2 regions of the Massilia sp. R2A-15 genome follow, and region 1 is predicted to be linked to the other one. Evidence: predicted binding sites of a transcription regulator. Region 1 holds the regulator's gene; the other holds the start of a gene.

Evidence for each region. Region 1 encodes LexA, which represses DNA repair genes until DNA is damaged. Its sites were predicted from a motif close to ACTGTATNNNNATACAGT; they were not measured.
Region 2: a site for LexA is predicted at 6,275-6,292, ahead of recA (recombinase RecA). Genes of this name have one in related genera too.

What each region holds. Positions count from the first base shown of each region.
Region 1 is NZ_CP131935.1:2,899,801-2,909,930, reverse strand. Features, by position in the region: gene Q4S45_RS13440 (CvpA family protein) at 1-2, shown strand, start outside; gene purF (amidophosphoribosyltransferase) at 44-1,564, shown strand; gene Q4S45_RS13430 (cystathionine gamma-synthase family protein) at 1,579-2,820, shown strand; gene Q4S45_RS13425 (tetratricopeptide repeat protein) at 2,843-3,607, shown strand; gene Q4S45_RS13420 (sel1 repeat family protein) at 3,695-4,471, shown strand; gene Q4S45_RS13415 (sel1 repeat family protein) at 4,564-5,352, shown strand; gene lexA (transcriptional repressor LexA) at 5,457-6,095, opposite strand; gene Q4S45_RS13405 (DUF29 domain-containing protein) at 6,267-6,755, shown strand; gene rpsF (30S ribosomal protein S6) at 6,874-7,266, shown strand; gene priB (primosomal replication protein N) at 7,295-7,588, shown strand; gene rpsR (30S ribosomal protein S18) at 7,620-7,910, shown strand; gene rplI (50S ribosomal protein L9) at 7,937-8,389, shown strand; gene Q4S45_RS13380 (replicative DNA helicase) at 8,533-9,918, shown strand; gene Q4S45_RS13375 (DUF47 domain-containing protein) at 9,985-10,130, shown strand, end outside.
Region 2 is NZ_CP131935.1:3,914,594-3,924,723, reverse strand. Features, by position in the region: gene Q4S45_RS18060 (S9 family peptidase) at 1-1,326, opposite strand, end outside; gene Q4S45_RS18055 (sodium:solute symporter family protein) at 1,569-3,599, opposite strand; gene Q4S45_RS18050 (DUF4212 domain-containing protein) at 3,614-3,958, opposite strand; gene Q4S45_RS18045 (sensor histidine kinase) at 3,942-5,462, opposite strand; gene Q4S45_RS18040 (response regulator transcription factor) at 5,459-6,151, opposite strand; gene recA (recombinase RecA) at 6,352-7,434, shown strand; gene recX (recombination regulator RecX) at 7,439-7,894, shown strand; gene Q4S45_RS18025 (DUF2889 domain-containing protein) at 8,597-9,163, shown strand; gene sucC (ADP-forming succinate--CoA ligase subunit beta) at 9,265-10,130, shown strand, end outside.

The sequences.
Region 1 (10,130 bases):
GAACGATTTCAATAATTTGCTGTCCAGTTTTTAGGAGTGCACCATGTGTGGCATCGTCGGCGTCGTCTCCCATCAACCCGTCAACCAGGTCCTGTATGACGCCTTGCTGCTGTTGCAGCACCGCGGCCAGGATGCGGCGGGCATCGCAACCAACCACAGCAGCATGTTCTCGATGCACAAGGCCAACGGCCTGGTGCGCGACGTATTCCGCACCCGCAACATGCGTTCGCTGCAAGGCAATTCGGGCATCGGCCACTGCCGCTATCCGACCGCCGGCTCGTCGAGCGAGGAAGAGGCGCAGCCGTTCTACGTCAACGCGCCGTTCGGCATCACGCTGGCGCACAACGGCAACCTGACCAACCAGGAAGAACTGAAGCAGGCGCTGTTCAAGAACGACCGCCGCCACATCAACACCGATTCCGATTCGGAAGTGCTGCTCAACGTGCTGGCCCACGAGATCCAGGAAGCGGCGACCGGCTACACGCTCGATCCCGATGCCGTGTTTAAGGCGGTGGCGATGGTGCACCGCCGGGTGCGCGGCGCCTACGCCGTGGTGGCCCAGATCGCCGGCCACGGGCTGCTGGCCTTCCGCGATCCCTTCGGCATCCGTCCGCTGTGCATCGGCGTCAACGAGACCGATGACGGCGTCGAATACATGGTCGCCAGCGAATCGGTGGCGTTGGAGGGCATCGGCTTTCGCTTCATGCGCGACATCGCGCCGGGCGAGGCGGTGTTCATCGACAGCGACGGCGCGCTGCACCAGCGCCAGTGCGCCGACAATCCGTCGCTCAATCCCTGCGCCTTCGAATACGTCTACCTCGCGCGTCCCGACTCGATCCTCGACGGCGCCTCGGTGTACGCCACGCGCCTGAAGATGGGCGAGTATCTGGCTGAGAAGATCCGCAAGGAGTTTTCGAGCGGCGAGATCGATGTCGTCATGCCGATTCCCGACTCGTCGCGCCCGGCCGCGATCCAGCTGGCGCTGAAACTGGGCATCGAATACCGCGAAGGTTTCATCAAGAACCGCTACATTGGCCGCACCTTCCTGATGCCGGGCCAGGCGATCCGCAGCAAATCGGTGCGCCAGAAGCTCAACGCGATCGCCGACGAATTCAAGGGCAAGAACGTGCTGCTGGTGGACGACTCGATCGTGCGCGGCACCACCAGCCGCGAGATCGTCCAGATGGCGCGCGAGGCGGGCGCGAAGAACGTCATCTTCGCCTCGGCCGCGCCGCCGGTGCTGTTCCCCAACGTGTACGGCATCGACATGCCGACCCGCGGCGAACTGATCGCCTACGGCCGCAGCAACGAGGAGATCTGCCGCGAGATCACGGCCGACAAGCTGGTCTACCAGGATATCGACGCGCTCAAGCGCTCGATCTCGGACGTGAATCCGGCGCTGACGAACTTCGAGGCCTCGTGCTTTGACGGCATCTACGTCACGGGCGACATCTCGCAGGCTTACCTGGACCGGCTCGAATTCGCGCGCCACAATCCGAAGAACGCGCCGCCGGAAGACGCGGTCACGACCCAGCTGCATCTCAAGCCGGTGACGGCGGAATAAGGACGGGCCGGGCCATGAGCGACCAGCGCCACTTCGGCTTCACCACGACCATCCTGCACAACGACCGCCGAAAGCCGATCGAGCAGGGCTCGCTGCACAAGCCGGTGCACACCTCGGTCGCCTTCGGCTACACCGACGCGCGCCAGCTCGCTTCCGTCTTCCAGGGCAAGGAGCCGGGCTTCCGTTACGGCCGCCAGGGCAACCCGACGGTCGCCGCGCTGGAAGACAAGGTCACGCGCATGGAAGACGGCGTGGCGACCCTGTGCTTCGCCACCGGCATGGGCGCGATCGGCGCCATCTTCCAGGGCTTGCTGCGCGCCGGCGACCATGTGGTGTCGTCGTCCTTCCTGTTCGGTAACACCAACAGCCTGTGGCAGACCGTGGCCGGGCAGGGCGTCGGTGTCGATTTCGTCGACGCGACCGACGTCGCCAACGTCGAGGCGGCGCTGAAGGACAACACGCGCCTGGTGTTCGCCGAGACCATCGCCAACCCCCGCACCCAGGTCGCCGACCTGGCCCGCATCGGCGCGCTGTGCCGCGCGCGCGGCATCCTGTTCGTGGTCGACAACACCATGACCACTCCTTACCTGTTCCGCGCCAAATCGGTCGGCGCTGGCCTGGTGGTCAACTCGCTGACCAAGTCGATCGGCGGCCACGGCATCGCGCTGGGCGGCAGCCTGACCGATACCGGCGAATACGACTGGAACGATTACCCGCACATTGCCGAGAACTACAAGCGCAATCCGCCCAAGCAGTGGGGCATGGCGCAACTGCGCGCCAAGGGCCTGCGCGACTTTGGCGCCTCGCTGGGGCCGGAAGCGGCGCACCACATCGCCGTCGGCGCCGAAACGCTGGCGCTGCGCATGGAGCGCAGCTGCGCCAACGCGCTGGCGCTGGCGCGCATGCTGGAGGCCGACCCGCGCGTGGCGGCGGTGCATTATCCCGGCCTGGCGTCGCATCCGCAGCACGAGCTGGCCGGCGCCTTGTTCCGTTCCTACGGCTCGCTGTTCAGTTTCGAGCTGAAGGACGGCATCGACTGCTTCGATTACCTGAACCGGCTGCAGGTCGGCATCCCGGCCAGCAACCTGGGCGACACCCGCACCTTGGTGATCCCGGTGGCGCACACCATCTTTTTCGAGATGGGGGCCGAGCGCCGCGCCAGCATGGGCATCGCCGAATCGCTGATCCGCGTGTCGGTCGGCATCGAGGACACGGCCGACTTGCTGGCCGATTTCAAGGGCGCGCTGGACGCCTGACACTTTCCGAGGACTGGGACCAATGAAGAAACTTGTACTCTGCCTGAGCCTGGCGCTGGCCGCGCTGGCCGCCAACGCCGACGAACTGGCCACCGCCGACGCGCTGTTCCAGAAGAAGGCGTATCCGCAGGCGCTGCAGCTGTACACGAAGCTGGCCAACGCCGGCAACGTCGATGCGCAGCGCCATCTGGCCGAGATGTACTGGTACGGTGAAGCCGGTTCGGTCGACGACGCCAAAGCCGAGCTGTGGTTCAGGAAGGCCGCGGCCAAGGGCGACAAGACCGCCGTGGCCGCACTCGAGGTGATGAAGCAGCGCGTTGCGCGGCGCGCCGAGATCGACTACTGGGTCAACAAGTACGACGGCGCCGACCTGAAGTCGGGCAAGTTCCGCTGCGTCGCGCCGCGCATTCCCGCGATCTCCAAGGTGAACGACGACATCACCCGGATCGGCAACAACGTCCAGGCCTGGCAGGATTGCTACAACGATTTCGTGGCCAACATGAACGCCCACGAGACGCTGGCGTCGGTGGTGCCGGAAGACCTGCTCAAGCTGTTCAACGAGCAGGAAACCGCAGCGGCAACGGCCCGGCTGGCGCAGGCGCGCGAAGGCATCGCCGCGGAGAGTTCGGCCGGCGCCAAGCTGACGCTGGCCGACTTCGCCGCGTGGCGCAGCGCCACCGAGGCCTGGGTCAAGGACCACAACGACCTGGTCAAATCCTCCACCGCGAGCGATCGCAGCAATGAACTCGACGCGCGCAGGAACAACTACGTGCCTAACCGCAAATAGTGCCTCACGAACGCAGGTATCGATTCCTGTTGTCAACCGGCGTAAATGGTGGGAATATTAATGTTCCATTAATTCCGGAGGCGCAGCATGAAACGTTCGATTTTGTGTGCAGTGTTGATTCTGGCCTTCGGCGCCGCCGGTGCGGATGAACTGTCTGACGCTGCCGCTGCGCTGAACGCCAAGAACTATCCCCAGGCCCTGGCCTTGTATTCCCGCCTGGCCGGTGCCGGCAACCCCGAGGCGATGCTGCGCCTGGGCGAGATGTACTGGTACGGCGAAGGCGCGCCGCTCGACCGCGCCAAGGGCGATGCCCTGTTCGCCCAGGCCGCCGCCGCAGGCAACCAGGCTGCCGTCGCGGCCACCAGCCTCAGTCGCGACCGCCAGCAGCGGCTGGCCGACATCGCCTACTGGACCACCGGCTACGATGGCGCGGACCTGGTCGCCGGCAAGTTCAACTGCGTGGCGCCGGAGTTTCCTGAGTTCTCCCAGACCAAACGGGCGGTGACGGCGACCAGCGAGGCCGCCGACGCTTACACAGCCTGCTATAACGGCTTCATCGACCATCTCCAAAGCGTCATGCCGCCCGGAAAGGCCATCCCGGAAGCCGTGACGCTGCTGATGAGCGAGCAGGAACTACGCCAGGCCACCGAGCATCTGGGCAAGGTCTATGCGGCGGTTGCGGCCCGCGCCAAGCTGACGGCCGACCAGACACTCGAGAAGCGCGACAAATGGATGGCGAAAACCACCGATTACCTGACGACCCAGAAACTGCGCGAAAAACAGTACCTGGACGACATGGAAAGGCAGCGCGTGTCGAACAACGGGGCGATCGACATCGCGACCCGCGCGCAGCCCAGGAAGTAGGGGCGGCCTGTCGGCGACCGTTTGCCTCGAGCCAGCTTGAAATGCACCAAAAAAAGCGAAACTTTTAATCACCCTCAGGCATGGAGAACAGCATGAAACGATTCATTGCGGGCGTGTTCCTTATCGCGGGCGCGGCTACTGCTTGCGCAGCCGATCTCTCCGACGCGGCGAAAGCCTTGAACGGCAAGGATTATCGACAGGCGCTGGCGCTGTACACGCAGCTGGCGAACGCCGGCAATCCCGAGGCCGAGTTGCGCCTTGGTGAAATGTACTGGTACGGGGAGGGCGCGCCGCTCGATCGCGAGAAGGGCGACGCCCTGTTCGCCAAGGCTGCGGCGGCCGGTCATCCGGGTGCTGTCGCGGCGACCCGCCTGACCGGGCAACGCCAGCAGCGTCTGGCCGACATTTCGTACTGGACCACCGGTTACGACGGCGCCGACCTGGTTGCCGGCGAATTCAACTGTGTACAGCCAAAGGCTCCCGACGTGTCGCGGACCAAGAGCGAGATTGGCAAAGTGAGCGCTGCGTTCGAGGCCTACCGGGCCTGCTACAACGGCTTCATCAGCAATCTCGAAAGCGTCTTGCCGCCGGCTAAGCGCATCCCCGAGGATATTGCGCTGCTGATGAGCGAGCAGGAACTCGGCCAGGCGAGGGAGCACCTCGGCAAGGTGTATGCCGCAGTGGCGGAGCATGGCAAGCAAACCGCCGCGCAGGTGATGGCGTCGCGCGAAGCGTGGATGTTGCAGACCACCGCGTACCTGACCACCGAGAGCAATCGCTGGGAACAGCGCATGGCGGACATGGACCGGTACAGGCGCGACCACGCCATCTGGCGCGACTGGACGATCCGCAATGCGCCAGCTGTCACGATCCCAAAATAGCCATCAGCGATTTCAAGCGGCCCCGTAGCGAACGAAAATGTTCCGGGCGCTGCCGGCGCGGCGGATCGAGCCCGGTCTCGCTGAACTCGTGCCCACCGCCAGGATCAGTGCCAGGTGCGCATCAGGCCGACGGCGAGGCCCTCGAGGGCGAAGTCGTCCACCGAGGGATCGACCTTGATCACCTTGAAGTCCGGGTTCTCCGGCAACAACTCAATCAGCGATCCGGTCTTGCGGTAGCGCTTGACGGTGACGTCGTCGCCGATGCGCGCGACCACGATCTGGCCGTTCTTCGCGCTGTCGATTTTCTTCACCGCCAGCAGGTCGCCATCCATGATGCCGGCGTCGCGCATCGACAGGCCGCGCACCTTCAGCAGGAAGTCCGGCTTGGAGGAGAACATCGACGGATCGACGCTGTAAGTGGCTTCGACATGCTCGAGCGCGAGGATCGGCGAGCCGGCGGCAACGCGGCCGACCAGCGGCAGCGACATCATCAGCGTGGGCGGCGGCATGGGCATCGGCTCGGGATTGGCGGCGCCGACCAGGCGGATGCCGCGCGAGGTGCCCGGCGCGATTTCGATGGCGCCTTTGCGCGCCAAGGCTTGCAAATGCTCCTCGGCGGCGTTGGCCGATTTGAAGCCCAGTTCGTTGGCGATCTCGGCGCGGGTCGGAGGAAAGCCGGTGTTCTCGATTGCATCCCGAATCAGGTTAAGGATCTGTTCTTGCCGTGCGGTGAGCTTGATCATTGGGGTGCGGGTGCTGGTTATATGAACAGACTGTATTTTTGTACAGTATTTCGGCGAATGCAAGGGAAATTCACAAAAAACCGCATGAAGACCGGATTTTGTTCGATTTGAGGTGGGCGCCCATCACGCCGGCGCGGGCTTTTGGTGCTATCTTGGGAGCAGGAGGTCGTTATGCTTGAACTCAAATCGGATCGATCCCAGCGCGCAGATTATGATCAAGATCTGATGCTGTGGTACGAACAACAGCACGCCTTGCTGCGCCAGCGCCGCCTTGCCGAGTTGGACGTGGATCACCTGATTGAGGAACTGGATGACGCCATGGGTAGTCTTCGCAAGGAGCTCGCTAGCCGCTTGGAAGTGTTGATCATTCATTTACTCAAATGCGAATACCAGCCCGAACGCAAGTCACGCAGCTGGCTGGGTACGATCCATGAACAGCGCTCCGCGCTGGCTTTGCTGCTGGAAGAAAGTCCTAGCTTGGCGCCACTAGCGATGCAGGCGGCCGAAAAGAGCTATCCGCGGGCTGTTCGTGGCGCTTCCGTGCAAACCGGACTGGACCGAAAGATTTTCCCCGCGGCGATTCCCTATTCGCGCGACCAGTTGTTCGATGACGATTTCGTGCCTGCTCCGTCCAATTTCCCCGCGCCGCGCGCACCCTGACGCCACAAACCCGTTGCCACGGGCGCCACTCCCGCGCTATAATTGCCGGCTTTCCCTTCCCACACTCGTCTTGACGCCGAGGTGGGCTTTTGTTTTAAACGTCCCTAAGGAGTTATGCATGCGTCATTATGAAATCGTTTTTATCGTCCATCCGGACCAAAGCGAGCAAGTCCCGGCGATGATCGAACGTTACAAGGCCAGCGTCACCGCGCGCGGCGGTAACATCCATCGCGTCGAAGACTGGGGCCGTCGTCAGATGGCTTACTCGATCCAGAAGCTGCCTAAGGCACACTACATCTGCATGAACATCGAGTGCGACAACGAGACCCTGGTGGAACTCGAAACCGCATTCAAATTCAATGATGCCGTGCTGCGTCACCTCACCGTTAAGATGAAGAAGGCTGAAACCGCGCCGTCGCCGATGATGAAGTCGGTACAACGTGAAGACGCAGCCAAGAGCCACCGCTCGGAAGCTCCGGCCGCCGCAGTAGCACCTGCAGCCGCTGCCTGATTTTCGGCTGGAACCTTAAGCTGGTGAAGTGAATCAACTTCAGTTTGTAGCATCGATTTCGGAGCGCGACGTATTGCGCTACACCCCGGCCGGCGTGCCGATCGTGTCCGCCACCCTGACGCATAGTTCGCAGCAGGTGGAAGCAGGGGTGCCAAGGTTGACCGAGTTTGAAATTGCCGCGCTTGCCGCGGGCGAAATTTCAGGGCGGTTTGCACGGGCCGAGTTGGGCGCAGCGCACCAGTTCACGGGATTTCTGGCCAAAAAGAATCGCAACAGCAAAGCGCTGGTGTTTCACATCATTGATTTCAGTGCCGCCGCCTAAGCGGGGTACTTTTTAGATACAGGAGCCTAAAATGGCATTCGGTAAAAAATTCGACAAGAACAAGCTCAAGCTTAAAGAAAAGCGCAAACAACAGAACCCACTGTTCAAGCGTAAGAAATTCTGCCGCTTCACCGCAGCCAACGTGGAGCAGGTCGACTACAAAGACGTCGACACCCTGAAGGACTTCGTCCAGGAAAACGGCAAGATCATGCCAGCACGCCTGACCGGCACCAAGGCGCACTACCAGCGCCAGGTTGACACCGCCATCAAGCGCGCACGCTACCTCGCGCTGCTGCCATACACCGACCTGCACCACGCTTAATCGCTGCAGAGAACCTGGAGAAAAATATGCAAATCATCCTGTTAGAAAAAGTCGTTAACGTCGGCAACCTCGGCGACGTCGTCAAAGTCAAAGACGGTTACGCACGTAACTTCCTGATCCCGCAAAAGATGGCCCGCCGCGCCACCGCATCGGCTGTCGCCGAATTCGAAGTCAAGCGCGCCGAACTGGAAAAGGCCGCCGCCGCCAAGCTGGCAGCGTCGCAAGCCCAGGGCGAGAAACTGTCCGGCATGACCATCGCCATCGCTCAAAAAGCGGGCGTCGATGGCCGTCTGTTCGGTTCCGTTACCAACTTCGACATCGCCGAAGCGCTGACGAAGCAAGGTTTCGCTGTCGAGAAAGCACAAGTGCGCATGCCAACCGGCCCGCTCAAGACCGCCGGCGACCATCCAGTTGCCGTCGCTCTGCACACCGACGTCGTGGTGGAAATCACCGTGGCCGTCGTGGGCGAAGCAGCCTAAGCAGCACCCTCGCATCGCGGGCCATGCGCCCGCGAGATGAGACCATAAAGCCGGGTTATCCCGGCTTTTTTGCGTCTGATGCTGTCAGTTTTTTCTCACCAATTATTGCTGTCTGCCGACCCGGAACGGGTATAATTCGCGCCATGAATGCCCCCTCCGATCCGCAACTCGACGCCCTCCGCATCCCCCCGCACTCCATCGAGGCGGAGCAGTCCGTCATCGGCGGCCTGCTGCGCGACAACGCCGCGTGGGACCGCATTGCCGACTTCATGCACGCGGAAGACTTCTACCGCTACGATCACCGCATTATCTTTGAGCAGCTGGTCAAGCTGATCAACGCGGCCAAGCCGGCCGACGTCATCACCGTGTTCGAAGCGCTCAACAACCTGGGCAAGGCCGAGGAAGTGGGGGGCTTGCAATACCTGAACGCGATGGCGCAGAACACGCCGTCGGCGGCCAACATCCGCCGCTACGCCGAGATCGTGCGCGACCGCGGCGTGCTGCGCAAGCTGATCACCGTGGCCGATGAAATCTCCGGCAACGCGTTCAACCCGCAGGGCAAGGAAGTCAAGCAGATGCTCGACGAGGCCGAGTCGAAGATTTTCGCCATTGCCGAAGCCGGCTCGCGCGGCGCCCAGGGCTGGGTCGCGGTGCAGCCGCTGCTGACCCAGGTGGTCGAGCGCATCGACGAGCTGTACTCGCGCGACAACCAGAGCGAGATCACCGGAGTGCCGACCGGCTTCATCGACCTCGACCGCATGACCTCGGGCCTGCAGCCGGGCGACCTGATCATCGTCGCCGGCCGTCCGTCGATGGGCAAGACCGCGTTCTCGGTCAACATTGGCGAGAACGTCGCGATCGACGCCGGCCTGCCGGTGGCCGTGTTCTCGATGGAGATGGGCGGCGCCCAGCTGGCCATGCGTATGCTCGGCTCGGTCGGCCAGCTCGACCAGCACCGCCTGCGTACCGGCCGCCTGCTCGACGAGGACTGGCCGCGCCTGACCCACGCGATCCAGAAAATGAACGACGCCCAGCTCTACATCGACGAGACGCCGGCGCTGAACTCGATCGAACTGCGCGCGCGCTCGCGCCGCCTGTCGCGCCAGTGCGGCAAGCTGGGCCTGATCATCGTCGACTACCTGCAGCTGATGACGGGTAACCAGCCGGGCGACAACCGCGCTTCCGAGATCTCCGAAATCTCGCGCGGCCTGAAGGGCCTGGCCAAGGAATTGCATTGCCCGGTGATCGCGCTGTCCCAGCTGAACCGCTCGCTGGAGCAGCGCCCCAACAAGCGTCCGATCATGTCGGACTTGCGCGAATCGGGCGCTATCGAGCAGGACGCCGACGTCATCATCTTCCTGTACCGCGACGAGGTCTACAACCCGGATTCGCCCGACAAGGGCACCGCGGAGATCATCATCGGCAAGCAGCGTAACGGTCCGATCGGCGCGGTGCGCCTGACCTGGATCGGCCAGTACACCAAATTCGGCAATTACAGCGGCGGCCTGGCACTGTACCAGGGCGACTAACAACCCGAAGGCGCCGTGCCGCGCGCGCGCCTTCAGCACTTGCAGCACCCCCTAACGGAGAACAATATGTTTGGACGCTTGATGCCCACCGAGGGCAAATTCTTTGACCTGTTTAACCAGCATGCGGCGCTCTGCGTCAAAGGCGCGCACGAGATGGTCGGCCTGATGACCAACTTCGACGACCTGGAAAACCGCTGCCACGCGATCGAGGG
Region 2 (10,130 bases), 1.0 Mb from region 1:
AGGCCCGCCGTGCACCAGCACCACCAGCGGCAGGTTCTTGCGCTTGTCCTTCGGCAGCGTCAGCCATGCGGGAATGACCAGGCCGTCGCGCGCCTTGTAGCGCACCGCGTCCTGGGTCGCCATGCGCGCCGGGTCGATGCCGTCGTAGCTCGAGCCGACCTTGTCGAGCTTGCCCGTCTCCGTATTGAACAGATTCCAGAATTTTGGCTGCACATCCGAATACGATTGCACCAGTACCCACGGGGTTTCGGCGCGGGGCGCAACCGACACCAGGTTCACGGTGCGCGGCAGCAGGGCGTCGATGCGCTGCTGGACCGCCTTCATGCCGGCGTCGAACCAGACCGTCGAGCGCGCATCGCTCAGGATGTGCACGCCCAGCAGCTTGCTGTCGCTCATCACCAGTTGGCCCGAGAAGTCGTAATCGGCCAGCTCGACCAGCGGTTCGGCGTCGGGCTTGCCGGCAGCCAGGTCGAAGCGGTACAAGGCACGCTTGTCGCGGCCCGGTTGCGCGGATACGTACAAGGTGCCGTCGGGCGCGAAACCGACCGGGTTCATCGCGCCCTTGTTGCCGACGAACTCGTTGTAATCGAGCAGCTTGCGCCAGTTGTCCGTCGCCGGGTCGCGATAGTACATCGCGCCCTTGTCCTTGTCGTGCGTGCTGACGATACGCGGCTCGCCCTTGGCGTCGAGCATCCAGTGGGTCGCATGGGCGGGGCGCTGCACGGTGGTGGAGCGACCGGTTTTGGTGTCGAGGCGCAGCAGGTCCACGGAGCCGATTTCGCCGAGCTCGACCAGTTCAGGGCTGGTGACGTAGACCGCCGGGGAACCTGCACGCGACGCGCCGCCAAGGAGGTGGGTATTGAACGGCAGCAGCTTGGTGATCGTGTGCTCGCTGATCATCGACGTGCTGCGATCGACCAGCTGGCGGAACTCGCTGCCGTCGCGATTGGCCGCGTAGAGGCCGGCGCCGCGTTCGACGTCGCCCTGCGCCAGGTCGTTCTCCGTCACGTCGAACACCAGACGCTCGTCGTTGACCCACTGGAAGTGCCCGATGTCGGCGTCGGTGAAGCCGCCAACCAGCTTGACGCTCTTGTCGCCCAGGTCGATCACCGCCAGCGCATCGCGGTTGTTCTTGCGGGAGACGCGCACGGCGAGGAAACGCCCGTTCGGCGACAGCTGCGCGGCGGAAAACGTCGGGTTGTTGAAGAAGCGTTCGATCGGCACCGGCGCGGCCGCGGCTGTGTCGGCGGCCATGGCGGGAAGGGCGGCGAACGCGCCGGCGAATGCGAGGAGCAACTGACAAGCGAGGCGGCGGCGAATGGGCATGGCGGTTCCGGTTGAAGTTGAAGAAGCGGCGAAAGCTTGTGGCTTGCCGGTTTTTTTCAGGTATTGCTCGGCGCGGCTCCGGTAGTCGATGCGGTGCATCGTCAAGTACCAGCCGCGGCCCTCTTCCTCATACACCACCATGCCTGAGTACGGATTGATCGCCCTCACCAGCTCGTCACATATGCAGGTGTGATAAAAATACAATGCTTGTGAGAATAGCAGCGTAGATGCCCGGCGGCAAGCTATTCCGGCGCCCGCACATGGTCGACGAAGGCGCCGCTGGCCGCGTCCGGCGCGCGCGTGAGCAGGCTGACCGCCGCCAGCACCGCCATCCCTGCCGGTACCCCGAACACGCCGGCCGAAATCGGCGCGATGTGGAACCACTGCGCCGCCGCGCTGCCGCCCAGGATCGGGTTCGTGTGCAGCATGTAGTAGATGCACACGACGAAGCCGGCCACCATGCCGGCCAGGGCGCCGGCGTGGTTGGCGCGCTTCCAGAACACCCCCAGCACCAGCGCCGGGAACAGCGCCGAGCCGGCCAGCGAGAACGCCGCGCCAACCAGCGAGAGGATGTCGGCCGGCTTCTGCGACGCGGCGTAGGCGGCGGTGAACGCCACCGCCAGCAGCAGCAGCTTGGAGATCGTCACCCGCTTCTGGGTCGACGCCGCCGGGTCCACCGTCTTGTAATAGATGTCGTGCGACAGCGCGTTCGAGATGGCCAGCAGCAGCCCGTCCGCGGTCGACAGCGCGGCGGCCAGCCCGCCCGCCGCCACCAGCCCGGAAATGACGTAGGGCAGGCCGCCGATCTCCGGCGTGGCCAGCACCAGCACGTCGCCGTCGATGGCGATTTCGGCCAGCTGCACGATGCCGTCGCGGTTGATGTCGGCGATGCCGATCAGCGGATTGAGCTTGTCCACGCTGGCCCAGTACGAGATCCAGGTCGGCAGGTGGGCGAAGTCGCTGCCCACCAGGCGCGTGTAGATGTCGTACTTGACCAGCACCGCCAGCGCCGGGATGGTCAGGTACACCAGCAGGATGAAGAACAGCGTCCAGAACACCGAGGTGCGCGCCTGCTGCACAGACGGCGTGGTGTAGGAGCGCATCAGGATGTGCGGCAGCGCCGCCGTGCCGAGCATCAGGCAGAACACCAGCGCGACGAAGTTGTTGCGGCGGCTGTCGGACTGCTCGCGGTTTTCGCCGGGGAAGGGCGTCGCGTGCGGTTCGGGCGGCTGGGCGCGCGCCAGGTTGGCCGCCTGCAGCTCGGCCCAGGTGCGCGCGGCCTCCTCCACCGTCTTCGGATAGGCGGCCAGCTGGCGCTCGATGGCGCGAATTTCCATCAGCGAGCCGTGGCGCAGCCGGATCTCGTCGAGCCGCTGCTGCGCCTCGAACTTGCCCGCTTCCCACGACGCCGGCAGCGCCTTGATCCGGGCCGCGTAAGCATCGGCGCGCTGGCGGAACATCGCGCGCACCTGCTGTTCCTTCGGATCGTTCTCGATCTGGATCTCGCGCTGGGCCAGCTTCGACAGCACCGCGCCGTAAGCCACCTGCGGCAGCGGGTTGCCGGCGTGCTTGGCCGACAGCCACATGGTCGGAATCAGGAAGGCGACCAGGATGATGATGTACTGCGCCACCTGGGTCCAGGTGATCGCGCGCATCCCGCCGAGGAAGGAGCACACCAGGATGCTGGCCAGGCCGAGGAAAATCCCGACCGAAAAATCGACGCCAGTGAAGCGCGAGGCGATCAGGCCGACCGCGTAGATCTGCGCCACCACGTAGGTGAACGAGACGATGATGGTGGCGCCGACGGCCATCATGCGCACCGGCGTGCCGCGCCCTCCCGGTTCGCCGCCGTAGCGCGCGGCCAGGAAGTCGGGGATGGTGTACTGGGCGAACCTGCGCAGGTAGGGCGCGATCAGCAGCGCCACCAGCACGTAGCCGCCGGTCCAGCCCATGATGTAGGCCAGGCCGTCGAAGCCGTGCAGGTACAGGCCGCCGGCCAGGCTGATGAAACTGGCCGCCGAGATCCAGTCGGCGGCGGTGGCCATGCCGTTGAACAGGGCCGGCACGCGGCGCCCGGCGACATAGTATTCAGACACGTTCGAGGTGCGGCTGATCACGCCGATGCCTGCGTACAGCGCGATGGTGGCGAACATGAACAGGTAGCCGATCCACACGCGCGGCATGCCTTCCTGCTCCAGCAGCGCCAGCGCGATCAGGAAAGCGCCGAAGCAGCCAGTGAAATACAGGTAGTAGCGCGCCAGGCGCGAAAACATGCTGGACGCGGCGTTCAAGCGGCGTCTCCGGCCTGCGCTGGACCCAGGCGGTTGCGGTAGGCGCGGTCGTAGATGCGCATGGCCAGCGCGTACACCGCCAGGATCGCCAGGTAGATCAGGGCGGCGCCTTGCGCGGCGAGGTAGAACGGCAGCGGCCAGCCGAACACGGTCAGGCCCGCCAGTTCGCGCGCGAAGAACGCGCTGCAGAAGGTGGTGGCGAGCCACAGCGCCAGCAGGGCGCCGGTCAGGCGGCGCGTGCGCTGCCAGTGCGTGGCGCGCGCGCCTTGCAGCACCAGCTGGCGCTGGGCCGCGGCGCCGGCGTCGGCCAGGGGAATGATGGGATCAGGCGTCTTCGTCATGGGGCGGTTCGGGCGGCGGGAAGCTCACGCGGAACAGGCTTCCGGCCGCCTGCTTCAGGGGGCTGTGGGGATTGTTGAAAATCTCGACTTCGGCGCCGTGCTGCTGGGCGATCTCGCGCACGATCGCCAGACCGAGCCCGCTGCCAGGCGCGCCGCTGCCGAGGATGCGGTAGAAGCGCTCGAACACGCGCGCGCGCTCGGACGGCGCGATGCCCGGTCCGGTGTCTTCCACTTCGAGCATCGCCACGCCGGCCGCGCTGCGCACGCGCACGGTGACGCTGCCGCCGTCGGGCGTGTAGCGCAGCGCATTGTCGATCAGGTTCGACAGCAGCTCGCGCAGCATCAGCGCATTGGCCGCGACGACGACCGGCGCGTCCGGCGGCTCGAAACCGAGGTCGATGCCGTGCGCGAACGAGGCCTGCACCCAGTCCTGCACCGTCGCGCGCGCAACGGCCGCCAGGTCGACCTGCTCGAACGCCTCGCCGCGCGCCGGCTGGTTCTCCGCCCGCGCCAGCGCCAGCAGCTGGTTGACCAGCCGCGTGGCCGACTCCGAACTCTTGGCCAGCTGCTCGAGCGAGCGGTGGATCTCGTCCGGGTCGACCTGGCGCAGCGCCAGCTCCGACTGCATGCGCATGCCGGCCAGCGGGGTCTTCATCTGGTGCGCGGCGTCGGCAATGAAGCGCTTCTGCAGCTCGATGGTCTGCGACAGGCGCTCGAGCATCTCGTTGAGCGAGCCGACCAGCGGCGAGATCTCCTCGGGCACCTGGCGCGAATCGATCGGCGACAGGTCGTCCGGACGGCGCGCGCGGATGCGCTCCTGCAGCTGCGCCAGCGGCGACAGCCCGCGCGCGAGCGCCAGCCACACCAGGCCCAGCACGATCGGCAGGATGATGAACTGTGGCAGGATCACGCCCTTGATGATTTCGTTGGCCAGCTGCGCGCGCTTGTCGAGCGTCTCGGCCACCTGGATCAGCGCCTGCGGCGGCGGCTCGCCGCGCGCCGTCGCCGGGCGCAGGTTCACATAGGAATAGGCGATGCGCACCGGCGTGCCGTGCATGGCGTCGTTGCGGAACAGGACCGTCGCGCCGCGATTGCGCTCGTCCTCGGGCGGCGCCGGCAGGTCGCGGTCGCCGTCGACGAACTCCGCGTGCGGCCCGGCGATCTGGAAGTAGACGTTGTCGATGTCGTCGGCGCGCAGCACCTCGCGCGCGCCGCCGGCCAGGCGCGAGACCACCTTGCCGTCCACCTCGCGCACCTGCTGCGCCAGCACCGTCACGCTGTCCTCCAGCGCATGATCGAACGGCTGGTTTGCGATCGACTTGGCCACCAGGTAGGTGATGGCGATACTCATTGGCCACAGCAGCAGCAGCGGCGCCAGCATCCAGTCGAGGATCTCGCCGAACAGCGAATGCTGGATGTTCTCGTCCGCCTCGGCGCCGGCCGGCTGCGCCAGCTCGATGCCGGCGGCAGCGGGCAGGGCAGGGCTGCTCTCGCGCGCCTTCACTTCGATTCGGGACCCGGTTCGGCGGCGCTGCGTTCGAGGCAGTAGCCCAGGCCGCGCACGGTGGCGATGCGCACGCCGCCCACCTCGATCTTCTTGCGCAGCCGGTGCACGTACACTTCGATGGCGTTGTTCGACACTTCCTCGCCCCATTCGCACAGGTGGTCCACCAGCTGCTCTTTGGAGACCAGCCGGCCGGTGCGCGCCAGCAGGATCTCTAGCAGGCCCAGTTCGCGCGCCGACAGGTCGAGCATCTGGTCGTTGATGTAGGCGCTGCGCCCGACCTGGTCGTACGACAGCGGGCCGTGGCGGATCACCGTTGCGCCGCCGCCGGCGCCGCGCCGGGTCAGCGCGCGCACCCGCGCCTCGAGCTCGGACAGCGCGAACGGCTTGGCCATGTAATCGTCGGCGCCCAGGTCCAGGCCATTGACGCGCTGCTCGATCGAATCGGCCGCCGTCAGGATCAGCACCGGCAGCAGCGAGGCGCGGGCGCGCAGGCGGCGCAGCACTTCCAGGCCGCTCATCTTGGGCAGGCCCAGGTCGAGGATCAAGAGGTCGAATTCCTGGGTCGACAGCGCGGTGTCGGCGTCGGGGCCGTTCTTGACGCAGTCGATGGCGTACCCGGACTGGCGCAGCGAACGCGTCAATCCATCGGCAAGCACGCTATCATCCTCGGCAAGTAAAATACGCATGGCGGACCCCGTGATATCGAAGTGACCATTGTGTTGCATTTAGCGCCTCATGGCGAGTTTTTGCTGCCGTTTGCCCAATTTTGATATTTTTCACACGCCGCGAAAACACCGCTTGCAAAGACTACTGTATTTTTGTACAGTGTCGTCTGTGCCGGCCCGCTGGCCCTTGACCAGCCCTTATTCCAGACTGAAAGAACACCATGGACGACAAGAAAAACGTATTGAACGCCGCAGAAAAAGGCAAGGCGCTGGCAGCGGCGCTGGCGCAAATCGAAAAGCAGTTCGGCAAGGGCTCGGTCATGCGCATGGACGGCAACGCGCCGGTCGAAGAAGTGCAAACAGTCTCCACCGGTTCGCTCGGCCTGGACATCGCGCTGGGCGTGGGCGGCCTGCCACGCGGCCGCATCGTCGAAATCTACGGCCCTGAATCGTCGGGCAAGACCACGCTGACCCTGCAGACCATCGCGCAAATGCAAAAGCTGGGCGGCACCTGCGCCTTCATCGACGCCGAGCACGCGCTGGACGTGGGCTACGCGCAAAAGCTGGGCATCAACCTGTCCGAGCTGCTCATCTCCCAGCCCGACACCGGTGAGCAGGCGCTGGAAATCTGCGACGCGCTGGTGCGTTCGGGCAGCGTGGACCTGGTCGTCATCGACTCGGTGGCCGCGCTCACGCCGCGCGCCGAAATCGAAGGCGACATGGGCGACTCGCTGCCGGGCCTGCAGGCGCGCCTGATGTCGCAAGCGCTGCGCAAGCTGACCGGCTCGATCAACCGCACCAACACGCTGGTCATCTTCATCAACCAGATCCGCATGAAGATCGGCGTCATGTTCGGCAGCCCGGAAACCACCACCGGCGGCAACGCGCTCAAGTTCTACGCATCGGTGCGCCTGGACATCCGCCGCACCGGCTCGATCAAGTCGGGCGACGAAGTGATCGGCAACGAAACCAAGGTCAAGGTCGTCAAGAACAAGATCGCGCCGCCGTTCAAGGAAGCGCACTTCGACATCCTGTACGGCGCCGGCACCTCGCGCGAAGGCGAAATCCTCGACCTGGGCGCCGACAACAAGATCGTCGAAAAGTCCGGCTCGTGGTACAGCTACAACGGCGAGCGCATCGGCCAGGGCAAGGACAACGCCCGCCTGTTCCTGGTCGAGCGTCCGGCGCTGGCGCGCGAGATCGAAAACAAGGTGCGCGCGGCGCTGGGCGTGCGCGAGCTGCCGCCGGTTGCCGGCGAAGAGGCAGCGAAGCCGGCCGCCAAGCTGAAAGCCGTGGCCGAGTAATACCATGGCTGCGCCCCAGCTGAGCCTGAAGGGCCGGGCATTGCGCTTCCTGTCGATGCGCGAGCACAGCCGGCTCGAACTGGGGCGCAAGCTGGCGAAGTATGCGGAAGAGGGCGACGACGTCAATGCGCTGCTCGACTTCCTCGAACAAAACAACTGGCTGTCGCAGGAACGCTTTTCCGAGTCGCTGATTCACCGGCGCGGAGCGCGCTACGGCAACAATCGCATCGTCGCCGAACTGCAGCAGCATGGCGTCAAGGGCGAAGCGCTGGCCGAGCTCAAGGCGGGGCTGGCCGACACCGAAGCGGCGCGCGCCGCCGAGGTCTGGCAGCGCAAGTTTGGCGAAGTGGCGACGGATGCGGCGGGGCGCGCGAAGCAGATGCGCTTTTTGCTCACGCGCGGCTTCTCGCAGTCGGCGGTGCGCAAGGCCATCAAGGGCAGCGACGACGAGTTCGAATAGCCGCCGAAGCGGGTGAGGTTGGAAGTCAGGTCCGTGGACCTGACCTCGGTTCTGTCGGTGCCGTTCGCAAGGCCGCGCGGTCGGCGAAACCGGGGTCTGGTCCCGCGGACCTGACCCCATCGTCGTCGTCGCCGCGCGCGAAAAAGCGGCGGCGGCATCTCTGCCGGGGCTGGTCTTTCGGGCTTGGACCCGTTGATTGGATAACGATTTCCCAGCAAGGCGCCTTTCGCCGTATGCGGCAACTTCGGTTGAGCGCGCATACTCCTCACCGGCGGAAGGCGCCGCGCTTTTTTTTTGCGCGCGAGCCCGGCGATTCGCCGCTCGATCCGGCGCTGCAACTACTTCCCACCTTTAAGCTGATGACGCTGTTCATCTCGAAGCCGCTGCCGCCTGGCTTGTCATCGCCGCCCACCCCCGCTTCGCAGCGGGCCGTCTCGGGATCGCCACCAACGGGGACAGGTCCGCAGGACCAGACTCCCGACTCCAGCGGCGCGCACACCGCATAACCTTAATCAAGAGGCAATAAAATCGCTCAATATCGGGCAAAATTCTATGTTGCAGTGCAACCGAGCGCAGTCTTGTGCTAAACTTTTGGGGTTTTAGCAGCGCCGCAAGAGCGGTTGTCTCCGTAGAAACTGCGGCGACGTGCATCAGCACACGGCTGCATCACTATTTACCGCCGCATCGCCGGCCCTGGTCTCTATGCCCTTGTCTCCACCTGTTCGCCGCGCTTTACGGCATACCCGCGCGATCCACGTTGACGCCTTTGCGCGCGAGGATGGCCTGTGGGATCTCGACGCGCGCATCAGCGACGTGAAGGTCAACGACATCCAGCTCGCCTCCGGCCTGCGCGAAGGCGGCGACCCGGTGCACGACCTGAACCTGCGCATCACGATCAACCGCGACCTGGTCATCGTCGATGCCGAAGCGGCCTCCGACAAGGTGCCGTATCCCGGTTATTGCGACACCATCGCGCCGGCCTACAAGAGCCTGGTCGGCCTGTCGCTGATGAACCATTTCCGGCTGCACCTGAAGGACCGCCTCGCTGGCGTGCTCGGCTGCACCCACCTGACCGAACTGGCGTTGGTGCTGCCGACCGCCGCCATCCAGGCCTATGCCAATGACGTCATCAAGACGCGCGACGGCGATGCGGTCGATGACTCCCCTGAACGTCCATTCCAGCTCGATCGCTGCCATGCGCTGCGCGTCGATGGTCCCGCCGTTGCCCGCTACTATCCGCGTTGGGCACTGAAAGTCGTCAATAGTTGATAGTAAATAGTTAGCAGTCGCAGTGCGCGTGCCAGTTGCGCGAACCAATCGTATTTCAACCGTAATTCTACAAACACAGTTTCTGAAGAAGGGAAGCCAGCATGAAGATCCATGAGTATCAAGGCAAGGAAATCCTCCGAAAGTTCGGGGTGACGGTACCGCGCGGCATTCCGTGCATGACCGTGGAAGAGGCCGTCAAAGCGGCTGAAACGCTGGGCGGACCGGTCTGGGTCGTCAAGGCGCAGATCCATGCTGGCGGCCGCGGTAAAGGCGGCGGCGTCAAGGTCGCCAAGTCGCTCGAGCAGGTCAAGGAATATGCCGACCAGATCATGGGCATGCAGCTGATCACCCACCAGACCGGCCCTGAAGGCCAGAAGGTCCGTCGCCTGCTGATCGAAGAAGGCGCCGACATCAAGCAGGAACTGTACGTGTCGATGGTCACTGACCGCGTTTCGCAGCGCGTCGTGCTGATGGCCTCGTCGGAAGGCGGCATGGACATCGAGGAAGTCGCTCACTCGCATCCTGAAAAAATCCACTCGATCGCGATCGATCCGGCCGTCGGCCTGACCGACGCCGAAGCGGACGACATCTCCGCCAAGATCGGCGTGCCGGCCGGCTCGATCGCCGATGCGCGCGTTCAGCTGCAGGGCCTGTACAAGGCTTACTGGGAAACCGATGCATCGCTGGCCGAAATCAACCCGCTGGTCATCACCGGTTCGGGCAAGGTCATCGCCCTCGACGCGAAGTTCAACTTCGACTCGAACGCGCTGTTCCGCCAGCCTGAAATCGTCGCCTTCCGCGACCTGGACGAAGAAGATCCGGCCGAAGTCGAAGCATCGAAATTCGACCTCGCCTACATTTCGCTCGACGGCAACATCGGCTGCCTGGTCAACGGCGCCGGCCTGGCCATGGCGACCATGGACACCATCAAGCTGTTCGGCGGCGAGCCTGCCAACTTCCTCGACGT